3 regions of the Desulfatiglans parachlorophenolica genome follow, and region 3 is predicted to be linked to each of the others. Evidence: riboswitches for the same ligand, from Rfam matches in the RefSeq annotation. Region 3 holds a riboswitch; each other region holds the start of a gene.

Evidence for each region. A riboswitch is a leader RNA that binds a small molecule or an ion and turns the genes downstream of it on or off. The one in region 3 is predicted to bind cobalamin.
Region 1: another riboswitch for cobalamin. It lies ahead of ACZ500_RS10395 (cobalamin-binding protein); the one in region 3 lies ahead of ACZ500_RS21865 (TonB-dependent receptor plug domain-containing protein).
Region 2: another riboswitch for cobalamin. It lies ahead of ACZ500_RS01645 (hypothetical protein); the one in region 3 lies ahead of ACZ500_RS21865 (TonB-dependent receptor plug domain-containing protein).

Annotation. Positions count from the first base shown of each region.
Region 1 is NZ_AP042460.1:2,228,526-2,235,499, reverse strand. Features, by position in the region: gene ACZ500_RS10415 (ExbD/TolR family protein) at 1-304, opposite strand, end outside; gene ACZ500_RS10410 (MotA/TolQ/ExbB proton channel family protein) at 346-975, opposite strand; gene ACZ500_RS10405 (ABC transporter ATP-binding protein) at 1,050-1,871, opposite strand; gene ACZ500_RS10400 (FecCD family ABC transporter permease) at 1,856-2,878, opposite strand; gene ACZ500_RS10395 (cobalamin-binding protein) at 2,875-3,861, opposite strand; cobalamin riboswitch at 3,865-4,068, opposite strand; gene ACZ500_RS10390 (C1 family peptidase) at 4,471-5,820, opposite strand; gene ACZ500_RS10385 (hypothetical protein) at 6,326-6,778, opposite strand.
Region 2 is NZ_AP042460.1:354,759-361,732, reverse strand. Features, by position in the region: gene ACZ500_RS01670 (ABC transporter ATP-binding protein) at 1-467, opposite strand, end outside; gene ACZ500_RS01665 (FecCD family ABC transporter permease) at 524-1,534, opposite strand; gene ACZ500_RS01660 (ABC transporter substrate-binding protein) at 1,613-3,556, opposite strand; gene ACZ500_RS01655 (hypothetical protein) at 3,543-4,367, opposite strand; gene ACZ500_RS01650 (hypothetical protein) at 4,490-4,705, opposite strand; gene ACZ500_RS01645 (hypothetical protein) at 4,888-5,154, opposite strand; cobalamin riboswitch at 5,409-5,612, opposite strand; cobalamin riboswitch at 6,347-6,551, opposite strand; gene ACZ500_RS01640 (hypothetical protein) at 6,845-6,974, opposite strand, start outside.
Region 3 is NZ_AP042460.1:4,705,312-4,712,285, reverse strand. Features, by position in the region: gene cobO (cob(I)yrinic acid a,c-diamide adenosyltransferase) at 1-506, opposite strand, end outside; gene ACZ500_RS21865 (TonB-dependent receptor plug domain-containing protein) at 722-2,761, opposite strand; cobalamin riboswitch at 3,090-3,296, opposite strand; cobalamin riboswitch at 3,709-3,894, shown strand; gene ACZ500_RS21860 (cobyric acid synthase) at 4,038-5,990, shown strand; gene cbiB (adenosylcobinamide-phosphate synthase CbiB) at 5,987-6,940, shown strand.

The DNA of each region.
Region 1 (6,974 bases), 2.5 Mb from region 3:
CGAAGAGCAGGACGCCCCCATCAGGGCTGTCCTTGGCCTTTTCCGCCAGTGCCGCCGCGAGGGTGTCGAGGGTGGCGGGGTCTTCGTCCAGGTATAGGGCGCCGTCCCCCTCGAGCGTTACGGACAGGGTCCATTTTTTTTCGATGGCCGCGGATTCCGACGAGGGCAGGAGGACAGGCAGCCCGTGGTGGACCGCCATCGAGAGCATCGCGTAAATAAAAAAGACCAGGAGGAGAAAGACGATATCGATCAGCGGGATCATCTCCACCCGGACCCTTTTCTGGTGATAGAGCGGGACCTTCATACGTTATCCATTCACCCTTGGCTCGAATACGCGCTCGCTCCTCATCTCTGGACGCCCTCCGGGAGGCAACGCTGTATGAGTTTTTCGTAAACGATCTCCAGGCTGGTGGCGTATTTCTCGATCGTCAGAACCGCATTTTCCACGCGGGATGTGAAGTAGTTGTAAGGGAAGACGCTGAAGATCGCGATTCCCAGTCCGGCGGCGGTGGTGATCAGCGCCTGGGCGATGCCGCCGGTCACCGCCTGGGGATGCTCGATGCCCATGTTCCCCAGGATCTCGAAGGAGGCGATGATGCCGAGGACGGTCCCGAAGATTCCGAGGAGCGGGGTGACGGTGATCATCGTGTCGAGGACGCTCAGGTAGCGCCTCATGCGCCTGACCTCGTCGGCCGCGCTGGTCTCCATGGCCTTGGCCATCGAAAAGTCGCGGTGAAGGATGCCGGTGACGAGGATCCGTATGATGTAGTCCCTGGATCCGGCCGTTTTGATCCGGACGCTTTCCCAATCCCCCGTGCGGCAGAGTTCGAGGACCTCGTTGACGAGGTTCTGGTCGCGGCGCCGGTCCTCCTTGAGCCAGAAGACGGTCTTCTCGATGACCACGGTCAGCGACAGGATGGAGCAGAGCAGCAGCGGATACATGATGGGGCCGCCGCTCAGAAAGATGTCGATCATAGGATGGACCTCCCGATGCGTTTCCGATCCGCAGCGCAGCAGGGCCGGAGACGCGTTTTTGCATGCAAATCGAATTACGCTTCCGCGCAGGCCTGGCTTTCCGCGCAACGCTCCGCCCGCCCGACCAGGCTCACGCGCGGGGCGCCCGTAGCCGGGTTCCGATCTACGAGCACGCGGCAGCTGTATGCGGCGCTGATCCCTTCGGACGTGACCACCTCGGCGGGTGCGCCCGCGCTGAAAAGGCGGCCGTTTTCGAGGATGATCAACCGGTTGCAGTACAGGGCCGCCAGGTCGATATCGTGCGTGACCGCGACGACGCTCACCTGTTTGTCGCGGACGAGCGATGCGATCAGCTCGAAGATCTCCATCTTGTATTTGATGTCCAGGAAGGCCGTCGGTTCGTCCAGCAGGATGATTTCCGGTTCCTGGGCGAGTGCCCTGGCGATCAGCACGCGCTGCTTCTCGCCCCCGGACAGTTCGTGGATCGATCGATCGGCCAGCCGTTCGACATCCACGGTGCGCAGGGCCTGCATGGCGATCTCGATATCCCGGTCGCTCTCGAACTGGAGGCGCTTCAGGTGAGGTGAGCGGCCCATCAACACAACCTCCAGCACGGTGAACGAGAATTGAAACGGTTGTTCCTGGGCGACGAAGGCGATACGGCGTGCGAGTTCGCTGCGTTTGAACGCGCCGATGGGGCGTCCGCTGAAGAACACCGTGCCGCTCTCCGGTTTGAGCAGTCCATCCATGAGCTTCAGCAGGGTGCTCTTGCCGGACCCGTTCGGCCCGAGGATGCCCACCAGTTCACGGCTCCCGATTTCCAGGCGGATCCCTCCGAGGGCCAGGGTGTCTTCGTAGCGATAGCTCACGTCGTCGAGGGTCAGGATCGGTTCCATTGGCTGCCTCGGGTCCGCAGAAGGATCACGAAAAAAGGAGCGCCCAGGAAGGCCGTCACGACCCCGACGGGCAGTTCGCTGGGCGAAACCACCCAGCGCGCGAAGGTGTCGCAGACGATCAGGAGGATGGCCCCCCCGAGGGCCGACACAGGGACGAGAAGCCGGTGATCCGGGCCGAACATCATGCGGGCGAGGTGCGGCACGATCAGTCCGATGAATCCGATCAGACCCGAAAGGGAGACGACCAGTCCGATCATCAGGGATACCAGCAGAAAACAGAGGAGCTTGGTCCTTTCGACGTCCACCCCCATGTGGCAGGCCGTCTCGTCCCCGAGGGTCATGAGATTCAGATCGCGGGCGAAGCCGTAAAGGATCGCCGCCGCCAGGATCACGACGGGCGCGATGATCGCCGACTGGCCGAAATGGCTTTGGGACAGGTCGCCGTAAAGCCAGAAGAGCATGGTGTGCAGACGGCTGTCTGTGGAGGTGGAGACGAAGAACATGATGACGGCGGTGAAAAAGGCGTTGATGATGACGCCCGTGAGCAGAATGGTCGAAGACTCCATCCCCATCCTGCGTCTGCCGAGAAGGAGGACGAGGAGGATGGTCACCAGTGCGCCCGCAAACGAAAAGACCGGGATGCCCAACTGAAAGCTGAAGCCGAGCATGATCCCGATGATGGCGCCCAGAGCGGCCCCGCTCGATACCCCGAGGATGAATGGTTCGGCGAGAGGGTTGCGGAGAAGCGCCTGAAAGACGGCGCCTCCGAGGGAAAGGGCGAAGCCCACGAGGCCGGCGAGCAGGACGCGTGGGAGGCGGACCTTGAGAACGATCAGCTCCGTTGTGCCGCCCGTACTTTCCCCCAACAGGGTGCGGCAGAGTGCCGAGAAGGAGATGTCGGCCGTTCCGAGCCAGAGAGAGAAGAGGATCGCCCCGCCGAGAAGACCGCTCATGACGGCTGAAATAAGAAGGACCTTGCCGGGGGTTACCCGTCGATGCAGGATCATGGCCGCTCCCAGAGGATTTCCGGGTGGATGAACCGGGCCGCCTCTTCGAGACCGTCTACGATGCGGGGCGAAGGGCGGTCGACGAGGTCCGAATCGATCAGGTGTACGCGGTGGCTGCGGGCGGCCGGGATGTCTGTCAAACGCAGCCAGCCCTGGCGGGCCTCTTCGAACCGGCCGCCGCGGTCCATGGAGGAGACCAGGATCACGTCGGGTCTCTGGCGGATGACCTCTTCCAGGCTGATCCTGGGGTAGGTGAAGGGCTCCTCGCTGAATGGGTTCCAGCCGCCGGCCAGGGTGATCAGGTCGTTCAGGAAGGTGTCCCGATTGATCGTCATGATGGGGCGCAGGTTGATCTGCACGAAGACCTTCGGCCGAGGCAGACCGCGGACCTTTTCCGCTACGCGTTCGGCGCGGGCCTTCAGGGCCTCGGCCGCCGCCGCGCCGTCCCGGGTGGCGCCGCAGACGCGCCCCAGGAGCGTGATGGTGTCCAAGGCCTCGTAAATGTTCCGCGGGTTGGTGGTGAAGACCCGGATGCCGGCGGTTTCGAGGGTCTCGACGACGCTCCGGCTGTTCCCATCCGCCGTGGCGATGACGAGGTCCGGGGCGAGGCTGATGATCTGCTCGATGTTCAGGTTGACATAGCTCCCGACCTTAGGCTTGCCGCAGGCCTCCGGCGGGTAGGTGCTGTATTGGGTGACACCCGCCACCCGGTCTCCCAGGCCCAGAAAATACAGGATTTCCGTGATGCTGGGGGCGAGGGAAACGATCCGTCGAGGGGGTGAGGGCACCGTAATGTCTTTTCCCGTTGCGTCTCGAAAAACCCCGGCCGATGCGGGGACCGCAGCCGATGCGAAAACAAGGCAAAGACAGGCGCAGAGATGGCGGATCAGCTTCATAGTAAAAAAAACCCCCGAATCACGTTCTGATCCGGGGATAGCCCTGTTCATATCCGAGAGATCCGGAGACAGCCGTCTTTCCGTCACGGCACGCATCTCCCTATCCAGGCAGGTCTTCTGACTTCTCCGCCCTTACGGCGGCCTTCCCATTCCGGTTACAGCGGAACAGTGGCTATCATGGCCGTAAGGTTCCCGCGTTTTTCAGCGGAGCGGAGTAACAGCGGCGGGCCCATCCCCGATTTGCACGGGGTTCCCTATTAAGCCTCGAAAGGCGCCTGAATAACCTTGAAGGGCTTCCCGCTCCGCAGGGATCGGGGCGCCCGCACACGCTTCAAAACCAGACAGGATGAGATGGATCAACACCGGGAAATGGAGCGAACACACGGCTGAACTTCACACCAAACCTGTCCTGCACCAGGACTCCCCACCAAAGCAGCAACGCCGCCTCGGCGCGATTTCCAGAGTGAAGCGAGTTTCACAATTCTTCCAAAAATTCATTATAACGCGAAAATTGAAATTTTGTCAAGCGGCAAAACACTCCTGGTACCTGGAGGGTGGTGCGGCACAATAAGACCGGGGAACAGCAGCGCCCTTATCTATAGATCAGATCCGTGAAACCAAAAGGGCAAGGCCCACCCGGACGGGTGGGCCTTGCGGATCCGCGAAGGTCTTGCTCCTATCGGCTCAGGAGGAATGCTATTGCAGGATAAAACCGAGGAAAGGCTCGCCGGAGGCCCGGTGACGTTCCATCTGGTTTCTAAGCTGATTGAGAAAGACCCGGAGGTCGAGGGGCGCAGCCTCTCCTACGCCACCTATGAACCCCATCACCTCATCCGTATTTTCGATCACGCCGTAGCCTCCCTGCACGACGCTTTGAACGGCTCCACGATTGGCCTTGACGAGCTGTCGGGCCTGGAGCAGCAGCCTCGGATGGGTCAAAAGCACCCGCAGGAAATTGTCCGCCTGGTTGTAAATCATACCCGAGCAAAACTGCCCGAAGGCGGTCTCGGCCATCACCTTGTCGCGATAGTCGCGGAAGAGGGCGAGGTCCCCGGCGACAGGGAACATGGTTCGATAGGCGGCGTACCAGTCGACGCTGGGGCCGTAGGCGCTCCCGTACTGGTAGGTCCAGTATCCGAACTGCACGTCACCGGCCAACTGGCTGTAGCCGATATTGAAATACCCGCCAAGGCCTCCCCAGGAGGACCCCCAGCTGTTCTTGCAGATAAAGGAACTGTTCGAGTCGTTCCACCCGACGACGAGGACGAAGTGGTTGCCTTCATATGTTCCGCTTGTCTTGGTGTAAACGCCGGTGCTGTAACTGTAAAAATCGCTGTAGACTTTATACCACACAACCACGGGGCCGTTGCTATAGATAGCGTTCTTGATCTCGGTGCTGGTCGCGACTTCACCGCTGTTTGCATAATCCCAATTTGTAAGATAATAGGCGTCATCCTGCCAGTTGGCACAGGCATTCGCGCAGGGTCCTTTGGTTCCGGTGTAGGGATAGCAGGATTCCACCGCTGTGCCGGGGTTCTTCAGGTAATCCGACGCGGTGCTGGCATAGCCGCCGGTGCAGTCACCCGCGGTGCTGCAGGAAAGCACGATCTGCTCCGAGAGGTCGAGAGTGGAGCCGGGAAGGCTGTTGGTGATCATGTACTTGGACTCGAGGGCGGCCACCGTCGCAAAGCAGAAACAGGAGCCGCACCCGCCCTGGTTCTTGACCGAACTGACGTAGTTTGAACCACTTATGTTGCGCCAGTCGTACTGGGATGGGAGGACGGTAAACAGGGGCGCCGCGGCCGGCACCTCGGCCTCGGGGCCGGCCGTCTCTTCCATGGCTCCCAGGAGCTTCCGGCGCTCTTCAGGGGTCATGCGTGTGATGGGGTTTTCGGCTGCGACCCAATCAGCCCCCGCGGCTTCGATGGCTGCGTTGATCTCGTCGATGGTCTCGGTGCAGAGCACGACGTTCGGTGAAACCAGGAACAACGCCGCCAGGATCACGAGGCCGGTGAGTGAAAATAGAGACCGTTTGTAATTTTTCATCCTTCTACCTCCTGATTCAGCAAAAAAAAAGTGGCCGCACCAAGGCGGATCAACATGCTCAATCCTGCTCACTCTGGCCGATCTGCGTATCGATTGGATCCTCCCACGATCCCTTGAATGGACGCAGAGCGCCACGATGTCTTTGGGTGAAAGGTCAGAAGTGAAAAAATCCTCCGGATAGCGCTATGGATAAGGTGAAATCTCTTCAGGTAACGATGAATCAAAACTCTTGGCAACAATTGGTCCGGTTGGGTTGATTGAATGGCTGCCCGATGATCAGGTACAGCTGATGGATTCCACGCATTGGTCAAGGAAATACGCATGGAAAACAAACAAATCAAAGGCTTGAGCGGAAGACATTCCCTGAATTTCCACGCAAGCAGATAGACGGATCAACATGGAAATCGGCCAAAAAGACCATTTCCGGATGGAGAGTGATCAAAAAATCTTCAGGCGAAACGGTGACATCTACCGGGCCTTCTCACTGGACGGACAGGCTTGAGGATTATCGCTGGGTGTTTTCAAAATAATCACTGCGATCAATCCCGGGAAAATCGAAAACGACCGGCGAACAGGTTCCTTTTTGAATGATTCCAAGCGTACAGTCGAAGCTTTTCCCGACCTCGATGCCATATTTCCGGAGAAATTCCGGTCCGGGATGCCAGGAATTGGTCAAGGTGAGCGATTGCTGCTGATTCTCCAGGTGAGCATAGGCGTGATCGAGTGTCTCCCCGGTGGTGAAGAGAAATCTGACTTCATATTGCTGGTAGGATGGTCCGCCTGTGGTTTTGGGGGCGCCGCTCTTCTCGATCGATACGATCTTTGCCTGCCCGCTGTAATGCTTGTAGGTGCATGGGCCGGTTGACAGGGATTTTTCCGTCGCTTGCTGGTGGTTTGCACAGGAAAACTGGGGCACGATGAAAACCAGCAGGGTCATACAAAAAAGCATTTTCCACATGTGTCGGTCCTCCTGAAAGAGATCGCTAGGCAGCCTCCACGAGGCACGGATGGAAGGTTCTCCTGGCTCCATGGCCAACCAGCAGGGTCCCCTGCTGCGCCGAATTCGAGATCGAAGGAAGGAGACTAAAGAATTGATTATCAAACACCTCGAAATTCATATCATCGAAAGCAGAAAGAAGCAATCAAAATTCTAC
Region 2 (6,974 bases), 1.4 Mb from region 3:
TGCGGCTCCTGGGCCAGGGCCCTCGCAAGGATAACCTTTTGCCTTTCTCCATCGCTCAGCTCGCTAAAATATCTGTCTGAGATATTTTCGGCATTGACTAAACGCAGGGCCTCTTCCGTCTTGCGTTTGTCTTCTTCGGACAGCCTGCCCATAAACCCTGTGTGGGGATGCCTGCCCATGGCAGTAAACTGAAATGCCGTGATCAGACCTGGGGAAAGCCTCTCTGTCAGGACCACTGCCAGGCTTTTCGCTAATTCCACGGGCCTGAGATCGCTTAACACCCGATCATTGAGATATATTGCACCCTTCAAGGGGGATAAGAGCCTGGCCAGGGTCCTTAAGATGGTTGTCTTACCCGATCCGTTGGGCCCTAAGAGGCAAACGAAGTGTCCTTTGAGAATCTCATGATTGATGTGAGCCACAACAGTCCTTTGTCCGTAGCCCACCGCCAGATCTATGGTCTCCATTACCTTGCTTCCCTGTTTCAGGGCAGCGTTCTGCGTCGATTGCTTGTCCAGGCTTTTCATATGGCAGTCTTCTTTCTGAGTAAGAGACCGATTACAACGGGCGCGCCAAAGATGGCCGTGATGGCGCTGATTGGCAATTCCACCGGAGAAAACAGGAGCCTGGCAATGAGATCGCACAGGCTGGTGACAGCGGCACCCAGAAGCGCCGCGCCAGGGATCAGAATCTTGTTGTCCGAGGTGCCGAATGTCAGTCTGGCCATATGGGGAACGGCGAGACCGATAAAGGCGACAGGCCCTGCAAATGCGGTGACCATCCCGGCCAAGGCACTTGAAAATGTTACGATCAGCAACCGAAAAAGCGTGATGTTGACACCCATGCTCTTCGCATAGTCCTCTCCTAATAAAAGGGCGTTGAGGGGCTTGCAAAGGAGATAGGCCCCGAACAGCAACCCCCCCCCCATTACGCTAACGAGATAGACTTCATTCCAACAAATCCCGGAAAAGCTGCCCATCTGCCAGAGCACAAATCCCTTGAGCTTCTTTTCTTCGGCAAAGGCGATCAGGACACTTGTGATGGCATGACAAAGGTACCCCGTCATGAGCCCTATGACCAGCAAGGTGACGACACTCCTTATCCTGCCTGCCACCGTCAGGATAATCAGCATCACAGCCAATGCCCCGGCAAAGGCCGCCACGCTTATGAAAAGCGGATGGATGCTCAGAATCCCCAAACTCAAACCACCCAGCATGACCAGCCCCACCATGAGGGCAGCCCCGGATGAGACGCCCAAGATATAGGGGCCCACAATAGGATTGCGGAAGAAGACCTGGAGCAAAAGACCGGCCGCTGCCAGATAGGCCCCGCACAATGCGCCGGCCAGGGCCCGAGGCAGACGTATCTCCCATATGATGGCACCATAGGTCGAATCAGAAACGTTCTGACAAATGATCTTGCAGACTTCAACAAACGGAATGCTTTCCGTGCCGACGCCGATGTTCACAAGAAGGGAGACTGCCAGAAGGACCAAGAACAGGATGAACAAACCGGCATATCTTGCTATATTCATGCTATATATACCTCACGCCCTTAGAAGAACGCTATGTAGATGGGTCTGGAAATGACCGTACTGCGCTTTCACACCCTTTCACTTCCGGGGAAGCTCAAAAAAATAATGAGGATCCGTTTTTTCCGGGAACAATCCGGGATGAAAAATCGCTGCGAGTTCTTCGATAATGCCTGCCACATCCGCGGTCTGATACAATTTGTAGCCTGTAAAAAAAATCCTTCCCTCGTTCATAGGCTTGATTTCCACTGCCTCAAGCAACCTGTTCGCTTGGCGAAGCCTTTCCTTGGATGTGATCCCGCTCTCCGGTCCACGGTATGTGATGAACATTTCAGCCCATTTTGTCCTTGCAAAGAATTTCTCCAGGGTAACCTGCATGCAGCTTGCGCCTTCAAGATCACGAAACAGATAATCGCCCCCCGCCTTTTCCACCAACTGCCCAGCCCATGAGTTCCCGGGCTCGACCAATACCTTCCTTTCGTAGATATCCCCCCAGACAAGCTTCGGCCTTGTCATCGCATTCTCCAATCTGACCGATATTTCATTAATTTTTTTGAACTGTACATCTACAAAAGACGCTGCCCGCTTCTCTTCAACGTAAAACACCGAAAGAAATTCAATGAATTTTATGTGCGCGTCCAGGTCCTTGGCGATCCTGGTTGAGGTCAATACGCATGGGATGGAGAGTTCTTCGAGCTTTGGGATAACGCCTTCATCCCAGGTAAAAACCACGTCCGGCTGGATGGCCCTCAATCTCTCGAAATCGATCGACTTGTACTCCCCGAGATAGGATATGCTGCCGTCTTTAATCCCCTCTCTTATCTCAGGGATGTGCCATCTCTCCTCAGAGGCGATAACACCTCTAACGCTGTCCAGCCGTCCCAGCTCTTTGATCAGCGCAGCATCGTATCCAGAATACACAACGACCTTTTGCACAGGGATTCTTATGGCTTTTCCCTCTTTGTCTGTGTTCTTGGCGGTGTCAGTACGCGGCACCAGCAGCACTTTTCTCCCGATGCCGTCCGTGATTTCCTTGGAGCCGTTCTCGAGAGACTTGATGGAAAACTCGCCGTACTGCTCGAAATCTGTACTGCACCCCCCGAATAAAAGCACAAAAAGGTAAGAGACCATCAGTAGATGAGGCATGCCAGGCCGTCTGTTTATCGTCTTGGATCGTTGCGACCCCTCGTAATGCTTAACAGGCATGCCGTAGAACACCTGCCCGCCGTTGATACGGGACTGAATGACAGAGATGAGGTAGAGTACAAGCCCCAATCCAAACATAACTCCCCCCGCAATCATCAACCTGATGCCCGGGTCTCTTCTGAGCGTCATATTGATATAGGGCGGCCTCTTGTTCCCTTCGCTTTTTGGGGAAAAATCTTGAATGAATAGGCCCCACCCCTTATACATCATAGGGTGGTTCATGGAGATTCTCTTTTCATGATCCTCATGCCGGTCGTAGATGGAAAGAGTCCCAGAAACGGTTTTTGCCTCTCCTTCCATGCCCAAGAACTCACGATCTCCCTTGAAGAAATCTATCCTCAAATCCTTCAGAACAACAACTATGTCAGATCCCGGAACAATCATACTTCCTCCTACGTCCAGTATATGCCCATGCGAATTGACCCCAAGCGTATGGCTTGCAAGCTGCCCCAAAAGGAGAAAGAGAAAGCCGAGATGAATAACTGATGGAGATAGCTTTAAAGCAAGTTTCAAAAAACCATTCCCATAGAATCTTTTGATAACGGAAATCACCTTGTTTATGCTGCACACCGATGTGGTTATTCCAAGAGATAACAACAAATACAAACAGACAAAGAACCACCAAGTGGCTTTGAGATTGTTCAGTCCATATGTGACAACCCATTCTTGAATCGTTATGCTGTCAAGCACTGCAAATATCTTCGGATTGTCTCTCATGATGAAAGAGCCTACCAAAATATCCGCAACAATAAGATATATCAGACAGACTGAAAGAGAAGGCCTTCCCAAAAAGGTCCAAATCGCCCTAAAAGAGATCATACAATCCGCCATTAAATACTCTCGGAATATGCATTGCGCCAATCTGAGGCAAGTAGTCCAAGCTTAATATCATTACTGCGCCTCCCACAAGTATCCAGATCTTTTTGTTTTGATCCCATCCTTTAAAAAGGTGAAGATGCAAAAAACCGGCATAGTAGAGCCAGACTGCAATTGAATGAAAATAGTAGTGATTCCACGAAACCGTGTCAGATCTTCCCGCATAGCTCCATAACATGCCAAACATGCCCGATACTGACATGAAGGCAAACCCCCAGATAATCATCTGATACGGAATACCATCTCTTCTCTTCCTCACAAGAGAGCAAACGGCAAGATAGGCCCCGGTTATCAGACAGCCATGGCCAACAAAGGCAAAAAGATGAAACAAATGTGCGTGGATGCTCTTTGACTGCATGGTAAAGGGCGGGTAGTACCCTTCTGAAAAAAAGACAGCGACAAGCGAGAAGAGTGCGATGAGCGGTAGGAGGGATAGGCCGTCTTTTGCTGTTCCTGAAATGATGAGGACAACGGAAACGGCGGCTACGCATATGGGGAGGAAGAACGGTTCCTCGAACATGTTGCAGTACGGCCATACAATGACTCTGCCGGATATCTCAGAGACTGCATTGATCAAAATGCCTGCTGTGAAAAACCAGATGGCAGGCTTCTCCCTTGCCAAAAGGTGAAAGACCGTACCTACCAGGTAAAAGCCGGCCGCGATATAGAAACTCTTTAGCGGAAATGTCAAGGAAATCACGCTCTGCCCTTTCTCCGGTATCCTCAAGAATTGGCCTAATTGCCGCTCTGCCAATCTTTTCCCGACGCAGAATGCCCCCTTCGCGGCCGAACTCCAAATCGAGCAGGAGGCGTAGTTGCCCTCGCCGTCCTCCCATACCGCCAGTCATATGGCTCCGTACCATAGCGGTACAGTAATTAGTCTCCATCCGGGAATGCTTTATCCAGCATGACCCGCTTTCCAATCCGGAAATGAGGATTTTTCTTCACCGCTTCGCCGCTCAGTCCCACCGCTACGCGGCGGGTCCCGGTTTGGCCAATATCAAGGAACTCAAGCGCTTGCGCGGAGACGACCTGTAGGTCGCCGCACAAGCAAACGTACAGAGTGACGCCGAGATTGGCCAAAAAGACCATTTCCGGATAGAGACTAATTACATTGAAGCTGCTTCACGAGACCGAGCAGCGACACGACTCCAAGCTTTGTGAAGAAGCGCACAGGGAAGGCCTCGTTCATATGGGAAGCGACACCGAATTCCACTTCCGCCAAGTCTGGGGATATAAACCCTAAGCATGGGCTGGGGCACGTACCGACCCTCCTACAGTTCTTTCTCAATACGCTGCCATTCAGCGTTGAGATGTTCCATGAAATTTTCGATTGATAGGCCGTCAACTCCGGGAGCACTCTTGTTCGCCCTGACTCGGCGATAGGCCCCCGACATGTCCTCACGTTCAACCACTGCTTCCATTGAATGAAGATTCTTCGCCTGGGAGTATCCCGTCCCCGCGGTGACGTTTGACGCACCAAGCCCTTGCTTTCCGCACAGATATCGGACTTTGAAGATATGTGACTCCTCATCCAGCATGACCACCTCATGTAAGGTTCCTGTTCGTCGGACCAGCGCCTTGCCTGCGCCTTCTTTCAGCTCCTGTCTCCTGGCTGGCACCCTTGCCGTCCGGCTAACACCTCCCCCTGACAGGCGTGTAGAGGACTTTCACCTCCACGATTGTGGGCTCTCCCGGGCGCACACAAAAAAAATCCCCGGACCGTAATGAACCGATCCAGGGATTTCCCAATTTTACCCTTAGAACCGTTGAGCCACCTCTGTCCACGAAGGTTTGCTCTCTCACCGTTCAGGCAGGTCTTCTGACTCTCGGATCTCCCTACTTGCCGCGCCTTCCCATCAGATAATCAGTCACTTGCTGACCACCCAACAGTGGCGATGTGTGGCTTTCGTCCCCGATCACAGCGGCGGGTCCGCCCTCGATTCTCACGAGGTTCCCCTTTGAGCCTGCTCCAGGCACCTGAACGGCAGATTATATTCTTATGATGCTAATGATGCTATTCGTCCATAGGAAACATTTCAAGAAAAATTCTTGCACAAATAATACTCAATATCATTGACTTAAGAAGCCGGGGCTAAGGTTTTTACTTGCATATATAGCAAGTTATACTTCTCTGTCAGCAGTATAAAATGAATCAAATGTCAATTTCAAAGGAAGTGACATATGCATACGGAAAAATTATGTAAAAATGTTGCGCTTGGCACAGAATCTACTTTCCAAAATTTGCATCAAACCGATTAGGTTCCTTAGAAAACATTTCCATTTTCATAAATTTCTTCAACCGCACAGTTTCTCTGAAAAATATTTTTCCCACAATCGTAAGGTATCCTTCACTGCCGTTTTATTTTTCCTCATGCATCTCGTCCACTGTTCATTACAGAGAGAAATCGACGAGTTTTTCAGCTTCTTGGATCTTCCGATCGCTCCGAAAGAAAGGTCACGGCTGGTATATCTATCGTCTATGAAAAACAATATCGTGCATCTCTTTACTCGACGACCCATCAGCAAAATCCTTCAAGCCATATCCATACTGCTCAGCAAGTCTTTATCGATTATCCGACCAAGCCGGAAAAATCCCGGGAAGAGGGAATGCACAAACCAGCACGTCCGATCCGGTCCCCGGACAAAAAAAACCCCGACCGAAATAACTCGATCCGGGGATTTCCCAGTTTCATCCTCAGAACCACAGAGCCACCTCCCTCCGCGAAGGTTTGCGCTTTCTCCGTTCGGGCAGGTCTTCTGACTCTCGGATCTCTCTACTTGCCGCGCCTTCCCACCAGACGATCAATCATTTACTAAACACCCGGCAGTGGCGATATGCGGTTTTCGTCTCCGATTACAGCGGCGGGCCCGTCCTCGACTTTCACGAGGTTCCCTATTAAGCCTGGTTAAAGGCACCTGAACGAATTTTCTTCTTTCAGAGGAAAGCTACTGAGGGCAAGAATAAAAGTCAAGAAAAATTTGGTATCGTTCTGCGACGTTCCCAGTTTACACCCAAAGGCCTTGTTCAGGCCCTTCAGTTAGAGAAGCGAACTCCCTGACTTTCCCGACATATCCACCATCACCCCGAAAGAGGGCGTGTCCATCGTTGCGATGAGGGATCCTGACGACGCTGGAGACCTCTATACCCACGATGGTGCACGTATCTGCGCCAAGAATGCCATCGTCTCCTTCGGATCCTCCCTCTTGATTTTGGGCGGTGTTATGGGGTCATTTGCCGGTCTCCCGCCGCAGGCAGGCCCTCACCTGGTCGGCATCCTCCAGGGCGAGGACAGAGCGGGCCAGGTGTCTGGCCTCACCGCTGTCAACCGTTAGGATCGTTTTCTTCACCTCCGGGATG
Region 3 (6,974 bases):
GTGACCAGGTCCGCCTCGGCGATGATCTCCTCCGGCGCCCAGCGCCCGGTCAAGACCAGATGGACGTCTCTCGGACGTTCCCTCAGAAAGGCAACCACTTCGGCCTGCGGAAGCAAACCCCTGTGCAGGGCGATATGAATCTCGTCCAGGATGACCATCCGGTACTCCCTCGAGACTATGGCCGATCGGCCTTTTTCCCACGCCTCTCGAGCCGCCTCCCTGTCCTTGGGCCCGGGTTCACGGCCAAAAGGCCGCATCATGCCCCGGCCAAGGGGGAGGATTTCAAACAGGGGATGGAGGTGCTTTGCCGCCTCCAACTCCCCATAGTGCCGGCTCCCCTTGACAAACTGGATCATCAGCACCCGAAACCCCTGTCCGACGGCCCGCAGGGCCAACCCCATCGCGGCCGTCGTTTTGCCTTTTCCGTTGCCGGTATGCACGATCAGGAGTCCGGGCTCCCGGGGACACGTTGCGGTCCAATGCTCGTCTTCGATCCTATCGGTCATGCTGTCCTTCTGCGCTCCTCGAACCGCACAGGAGGACACGATCCTTCCCCGCACGGCGTGATATCGAAATCCCGATCTCAGGCAATCGAAGCAACCTCCAGCACACGCCTGTCGAAGCGGCGACTCCGCTGGGATGGCCGCTGGAACGGTTCTCTGTCGATGCCGGGTGAGGGGGTTTCCCCCCTGCACCCGGACCCCCCGTGATCAGGAGAGGGTTAAAAGGTGATCTTCGTCCCGCCGTAAATCCAGCGCCCGGGCATGGTAAATCCACTCTCGGTGTACTCCTTGTCGAGTAGATTTTCGGCCCGCAGCCAGACCTCCAGCCACTTGCACACGGCATAGCTCAAGGCGGCATCCACACTCACCACGCTGGGCTCTTCATAACGAACCTTGTTCCAACTCGGGTCATAGAGCGGCACGATCCGGTCGCCGCTCCAGTTGATCCTCACCGAAGCCCTCAGATCCTCCACAGGAATCACCGTCGTGATGAAGCTGGCCTTGTTGCGGGGCAGATATTCCCGCCGGACCCAGATGTCACTGTCCTTTTCCTTGTACTGCGACGACGCATAGGTGTAGACAGCCGCAAAGTCGATCCGCTTGTTGGGTCTCACGTTCACATAACTCTCGAACCCTTCCGCCTTGGCTTCACTGGCGTTTTCATACCGATTCGCAAAACCGTCAAAGATGATCAGATCATCGAAATCGGTGCGGAACCAGGTAAGCCCCATGGTAAACTGTCCGTCCATAAACATCTGATCGACACCGAGTTCATAGCTCCGGCTTTCCTCGGGGCGAAGATCCGGGTTCCCGATGCTGATGACCTGCCCGTTCCACAGGTACCCGCCGTAGGTCTCGTAAAGGGACGGCGTACGGTACCCCGATCCGGTGTGCCCGTGGATCCGGGTGCCTGTATCGAAGGCATAGGCGGCCGAGAACTCCCCGACGGTCTTGGAATCGAACCGTTCATGATGGGTGTAGCGCCCCCCGGCATTGATCCGCAGCGCATCTTCGAGCAGTGACACACCGATCTGCCCGAAGGCATCCCAGCTGTCCCACTGCTCGTTGTAATAGACGGGATCGTAATCACCCAGGTACGGGTTGCGCGGCTCCCGGCCGTCATAGACCGATTTCTCGTAGTCCGCCCCTGCCGTCACCGTGAGCCAATCCAGCGGACGCAGATTGTGCTGCATCTCGAGGTATGTGGTTTCCCCGTCATAGTTGGACTGGTCCCCCGGTGTATCCGACCAGAAGTAGTGCCGCTCCGTTCGGCCGTAAGACCCTCGGAGGCCATAATCCCAAAACGCGGAGACGTCGTGGTTGAAACTCAGGCCCTGCTGGGTCATAAGGCTTTCACGGTGTTCGTCTTCACTGGCCAGATTTTTCACGACCTGCCCGTTGGCATCCAGTGCGGGATTCACCTCGCTCAAGGCGAGGTCGGAGTCGAAGGTGATGGAGCTGAATTCGACCGACATTCCCGGCCCGAACCGAAGACCCGCGCCAATGGTGCCGCCGAGGCTGTCATAGTAATAATCGTTCGGGCCGCCGTTGTTCTCGCCGTCGGTCGTGACAACCTGTGGATCGATATCCAGATAGTAGCGGTCCTCCTTGCCATAAAAGATACGCCCGTTCTGGATAAAGGTGTTTCTCTCCCCCACCTCGTTCCGCCACTCCAACCCGAGCCCGTCGACCCATTTTTCGGGGATCACATTGACGACTCCACCCATCGCCTGGGAACCGTAAAGGGTGCTGCTCGTGCCCTTCAGGACCTCCACCTGCTCGATATTGGAGGCGCCATAGAGGTCTCCGATGAAGTATTGAAGGGTGCTTTGTGTGTCCGCCGCATCCCTCAGGGGAAAGCCATTGTAGCGAAACTGGGTATGCTGGGTTCCGGAGCCGCGGATGCTGATGCCCGAGAATTGCCCGGGGCCCCCGTTGCGCCTGAGGTAAACGCCGGGCAGGTCATCGAGCAACTCGGGCAGAAAATATTGCTCCGCATCGTCACGCTCCTGTGTCGTCACCACGCTGACGCTTTTGGTCACGTGTTCGAGAGGCTCCTGGATCCGATCCGCCGTGACGACGGTCGGCTCCAGATACACCCTGCCGACGTCCTTCTCCTCCGATTCACCGGCAAGTTCCTCCTCAGCACCCGATGCGGTAGCGGCCTTTTCATCTGCAGCCCCTGCAGCCGAAGGCACCCCCCAGAGAAGACACAAAACCATCAAGATCTTCAGCCCGTTCCCAAAATGAATTTTCATAACGCTCCTCCCTCCTCCGTTCCTTGATGCGGGCAATCAAAAAGACGCATACGGTCCCGGCCGGCGGACTGCGTCATCCCATCCGATGAGGCCGGACGGGTGCCGTGAACCGCTGCCAACCGGGCTACACCGCCAGACCTCTTCTATCCGTAATTCGGTCAGGCGGGCGGCTCCGCGACGCACAGGGGAACTGAAGGTTCGAGCATGCCTTTCGGCCAGGCCGATCCCGGCGCAAAGACAAAAAAAATCCCCGGTCGACAAAGTCGATCCGGGGATTCCCCATTTTTATCCCTCAAGAATCTTCAGCCCCTACCCATACCACGAAATACGAGGGCCATGTGATCAGGCAGGTCTTCTGACTTCCCCCCCACTCTGGCGGCCTTCCCACCCGACTTATGACGGGCAGTGGCCATTGGTGCCAAAGCAGTTCCCTTCTCAAGCGGAAAAGGGAGGGGTTACAGCGGCGGGTCCGTCCCCGATTCACACGGGGTTCCCTCTTAAGCTCTTCACGAGCACCTGAACAACTATGGAGTTGATAGCAGGCGCCACAAACCCTGTCAAGAAAAATTTCTTCTCACAGCCAGCCCCATTCGGAACACCCCGGGCTGGAATGTGCTGTTCAAAAAGATCTGCTGTCGATCGGACGACATTCATCCACTCACAGACGTCCGAGGTCTGTTCCCTCTTTCCAGCGCAAACCATGAAAATTTCAGCATTCGAAAAGTCCGGCTGTCTCTTTCCCCGATCACAGTCTTGAAACCCTTCAGCCCTGTTCCTGGAGCACCCTTCCCGTCGCATCCAGAACCGTGTACTCCACAGGGGTAGCGCCAAAATCTGCAAATCAAAACAATCGATGATCTGCGATCGTGAGCATCGCTCGGCATGAGTTATGACAACCTTCAAATCACGGAGTTGAAAAAAAAGTTGACCGCTGATGGCTCGATGTGCCACATTGCGATCAACCGAGTCGCCATTTGCGATGGCATCAAAGGGAAGACGGTGCGAAGCCGTCGCGGACCCGCCGCCGTAACCGGGAACGAAAGCCGCAGAATGCCACTGTCCGATTGGATGGGAAGGCGCGGCCGCTAGGATGATCCGGAAGCCGGAAGACCTGCTCGGGTGGTGGTTGCAGCTTCGATTCCCGCGGAAAAGGAACGGCTGCAGTTTGGATGGAACACGGCATCCCGACTCTGAACATGGAGGGTCGGGATTTTTTTGCTTCGCAAACCTTCATCCTTCGGGGGCCGCTCACCCGGATCGCCCAAGGGGATGCACAATGGATCTTGGACATGGTGGAAATATCGGCCTGCTGGCGGCACGGGCGGGTTTGCCCAGGGATAAAATCCTCGACTTTTCGGCTTCCATCAATCCCCAGGGTCCGCCAGAATCCTTGCGCAGCCTGGTCAACCGCAGTCTGAGTGAGGCGGTCCACTATCCCGATCCTCACGCCTCCGGTCTGGCCACTGCACTGGGTGCCCATCACGGTATTTCGTCGGAGAAAATCGCGGTGGGCAACGGCTCGACAGAACTGCTCTTCTCCTTGCCTCGTGTACTGTGCGTGTCCCGGGCGGTGCTTCCCGTTCCGAGTTACCTGGATTACCGGACTGCGGTGCTGCGTGAAGGGTTGTCCGTCGAGGAAGTGGCGCTCAAAGAAGGCGACGGATTCGCCATACCCTGGAACACGCTCGAAAGGAAACTCAAGGGGGGAGAGATGGTCGTCCTGGGCCAGCCCAACAATCCCACCGGGAGGCTTTTCGAGATCAACCGTCTGGTGGATTTGTCCGACCGTTATCCGGACTCCTTTTTTGTGGTGGACGAGGCCTTTGCCGACTTCGTCCCGAACTACCAAAGCCTGATCCATGCCGAGCGTTCCAACGTCGTGGTGGTGCGCTCTATGACCAAGCTTTATGCCATTCCAGGCTTTCGTCTGGGCTACGCTGTGGCGGATGCCGTTCTGGCCGCCCGATTGCGCGAGTTTCTACCGCCCTGGTCCGTGGGTTCTGTGGCTCAGACCGTCGGCACAGGCGTTTTGCGTGATCAGGCCTACGCCGAAAAGAGCCGTTCGGATGCCGTTCGCCGCCGGGAAATATTGGCGAATGAACTGTCCGCCCTGCCTGGGTTGAAGGTCTATCCCGGTGCAGCGAACTATCTGCTGGTCCGAATCAAGCGGACGGACATCGATGCGGTCGCGTTGGAAGAACAGGTGCTGCGCCAGGGGATCGCTATCCGGGTATGCACCGACTTCGTCGGCCTGGGAAGAGACTATTTCAGGGTGGCGGTGCGGACGACATCAGAAAACCGGTGTCTCGTCGCAGCACTGGCCAGGGTACTCCAGCCATCCCGGCCGACCGCCGTCGTCAAATCCCGAAAAACACCTGCCATCATGTTTCTGGGCACCTCTTCCCATGCAGGCAAGAGTGTGCTGACCGCCGCCCTGTGCCGCATCCTTCTCCAGGACGGTTACACAGTAGCCCCGTTCAAGGCCCAAAGCATGTCACTTGATTCCTATGCGACATCCGAAGGCGGGGAAATAGGGCGCGCCCTGCTGGTCCAGGCTCAGGCCTGCCGTCTGCCGCCCGACGCGCGGATGAATCCGGTGCTGCTCAAGCCCCTTTCAGAATCGGGGTCTCAGGTGATCGTGGTCGGAAGACCGATCGGCAACATGTCGGCCTCCGAGTACATCGCCTGCAAGAAGGATTTGTGGAAAACGGTCCGCGAAGCCTACGACTCATTGGCGGCCGAGGCGGACGTGATGGTGCTCGAAGGCGCGGGGAGCCCGGCCGAGGTCAACCTGAAAACACATGACCTCGCCAATCTGGCCCTGGCCGATCATGCCCGGGCCACGTCCCTGCTGGTGGGGGACATCGACCGGGGCGGACTTTTCGCGGCCTTTGCCGGGACCCTCGACCTCTTGTCGGAGCATGAGCGGTCCCTGATCAAAGGATTCGTGATCAACCGCTATCGCGGCAGACAGGCCTTGCTCGATGACGCCATCGCCTTCACCGAGCGCCACACCGGGCTGCCGACCTTCGGAGTGGTGCCATTCCTGGAGGATTTCGCATTCCCTGAAGGAAACCCTGCCGATTACGAGGCGGCATCCCAGGCCGAAGGTGAAAAGGGACGCGTCGCCGCGCCTTATGAGGTGGAGGCCGCCCTGGAGCGCCTGGCCGCTGTGGTGCGGGAAAATCTGCATATCCAAAAAATCTATCGATCGGCGGGATTGCGATGAAATGGATCCTCTACATCTGGCTTGCCCTCGCCCTGGATTACCTCATCGGCGATCCCCGTCGGCTGCCCCATCCGGTGAAACTGATCGGCGGTTTGGCGATCCGCCTCGAGGCCCCTATGCGAGCCCGGTTCGCATCCGCCAGGATCGCCGGTCTGGTGACGGCCTTGGCCGTCATCGGCATCGCCGCCCTGACCACCTGGGCCTGCCTGACTTTAGCTGAAGGGGCGGCGTCATGGCTGGGGCATATCATGGCCGTCCTCATCCTGTACACCGCATTCGCCGCCAGGGACCTCGACCGCCATGGCCGATCGGTGCAGGCAGCCCTGAGGCAGGGCGATCTGCCTCTGGCGCGGCGGCGGGTCTCCCTGATGGTCGGGCGTGACACCGCACGACTCGACGAGGCCGGCGTGACGCGTGCCACAGTGGAAAGCGTGGCTGAAAACACGGTGGACGGTATTATAGCACCTCTTTTTTTCGCCTTTCTGGGTGGACCGGTGGCAGCCGTCGCCTATAAGGCCGTAAGCACTCTGGATTCGACCTTCGGCTATCGGAACGAACGGTATCTTCAGTTCGGCTGGGCATCCGCCCGCCTCGACGATGCGGTCAATTATCTACCGGCCCGCATCAACGTTTTGCTCACGGCCTTGGCCGCCTGGGCATTGAAAGAGGACCCCCGTGCCGCCTGGCGGGTGGCCTGGAGAGACGGCCCCAAACACAACAGTCCCAATGCCGGTCTGGCAGAGGCCTCCACGGCCGGCGCACTGGGTGTTCAACTCGGCGGACCGGTTTACCGCAGTGGGCGCTTGGAGGAAATGCCGACCCTTGGAGATCTGCGTCATCCGCTTTCCCCCACCCACATCGCGCGGGCCTGCCGATTGATGATGGGGGCGACCCTGGCCGGGGCTGTGTTGTTTTCGCTCGTGCGTGGAATCATCCTATGGGCTATGTAAAATTCTGCCTGATCTTCCTCCGCAGCTAACAAGT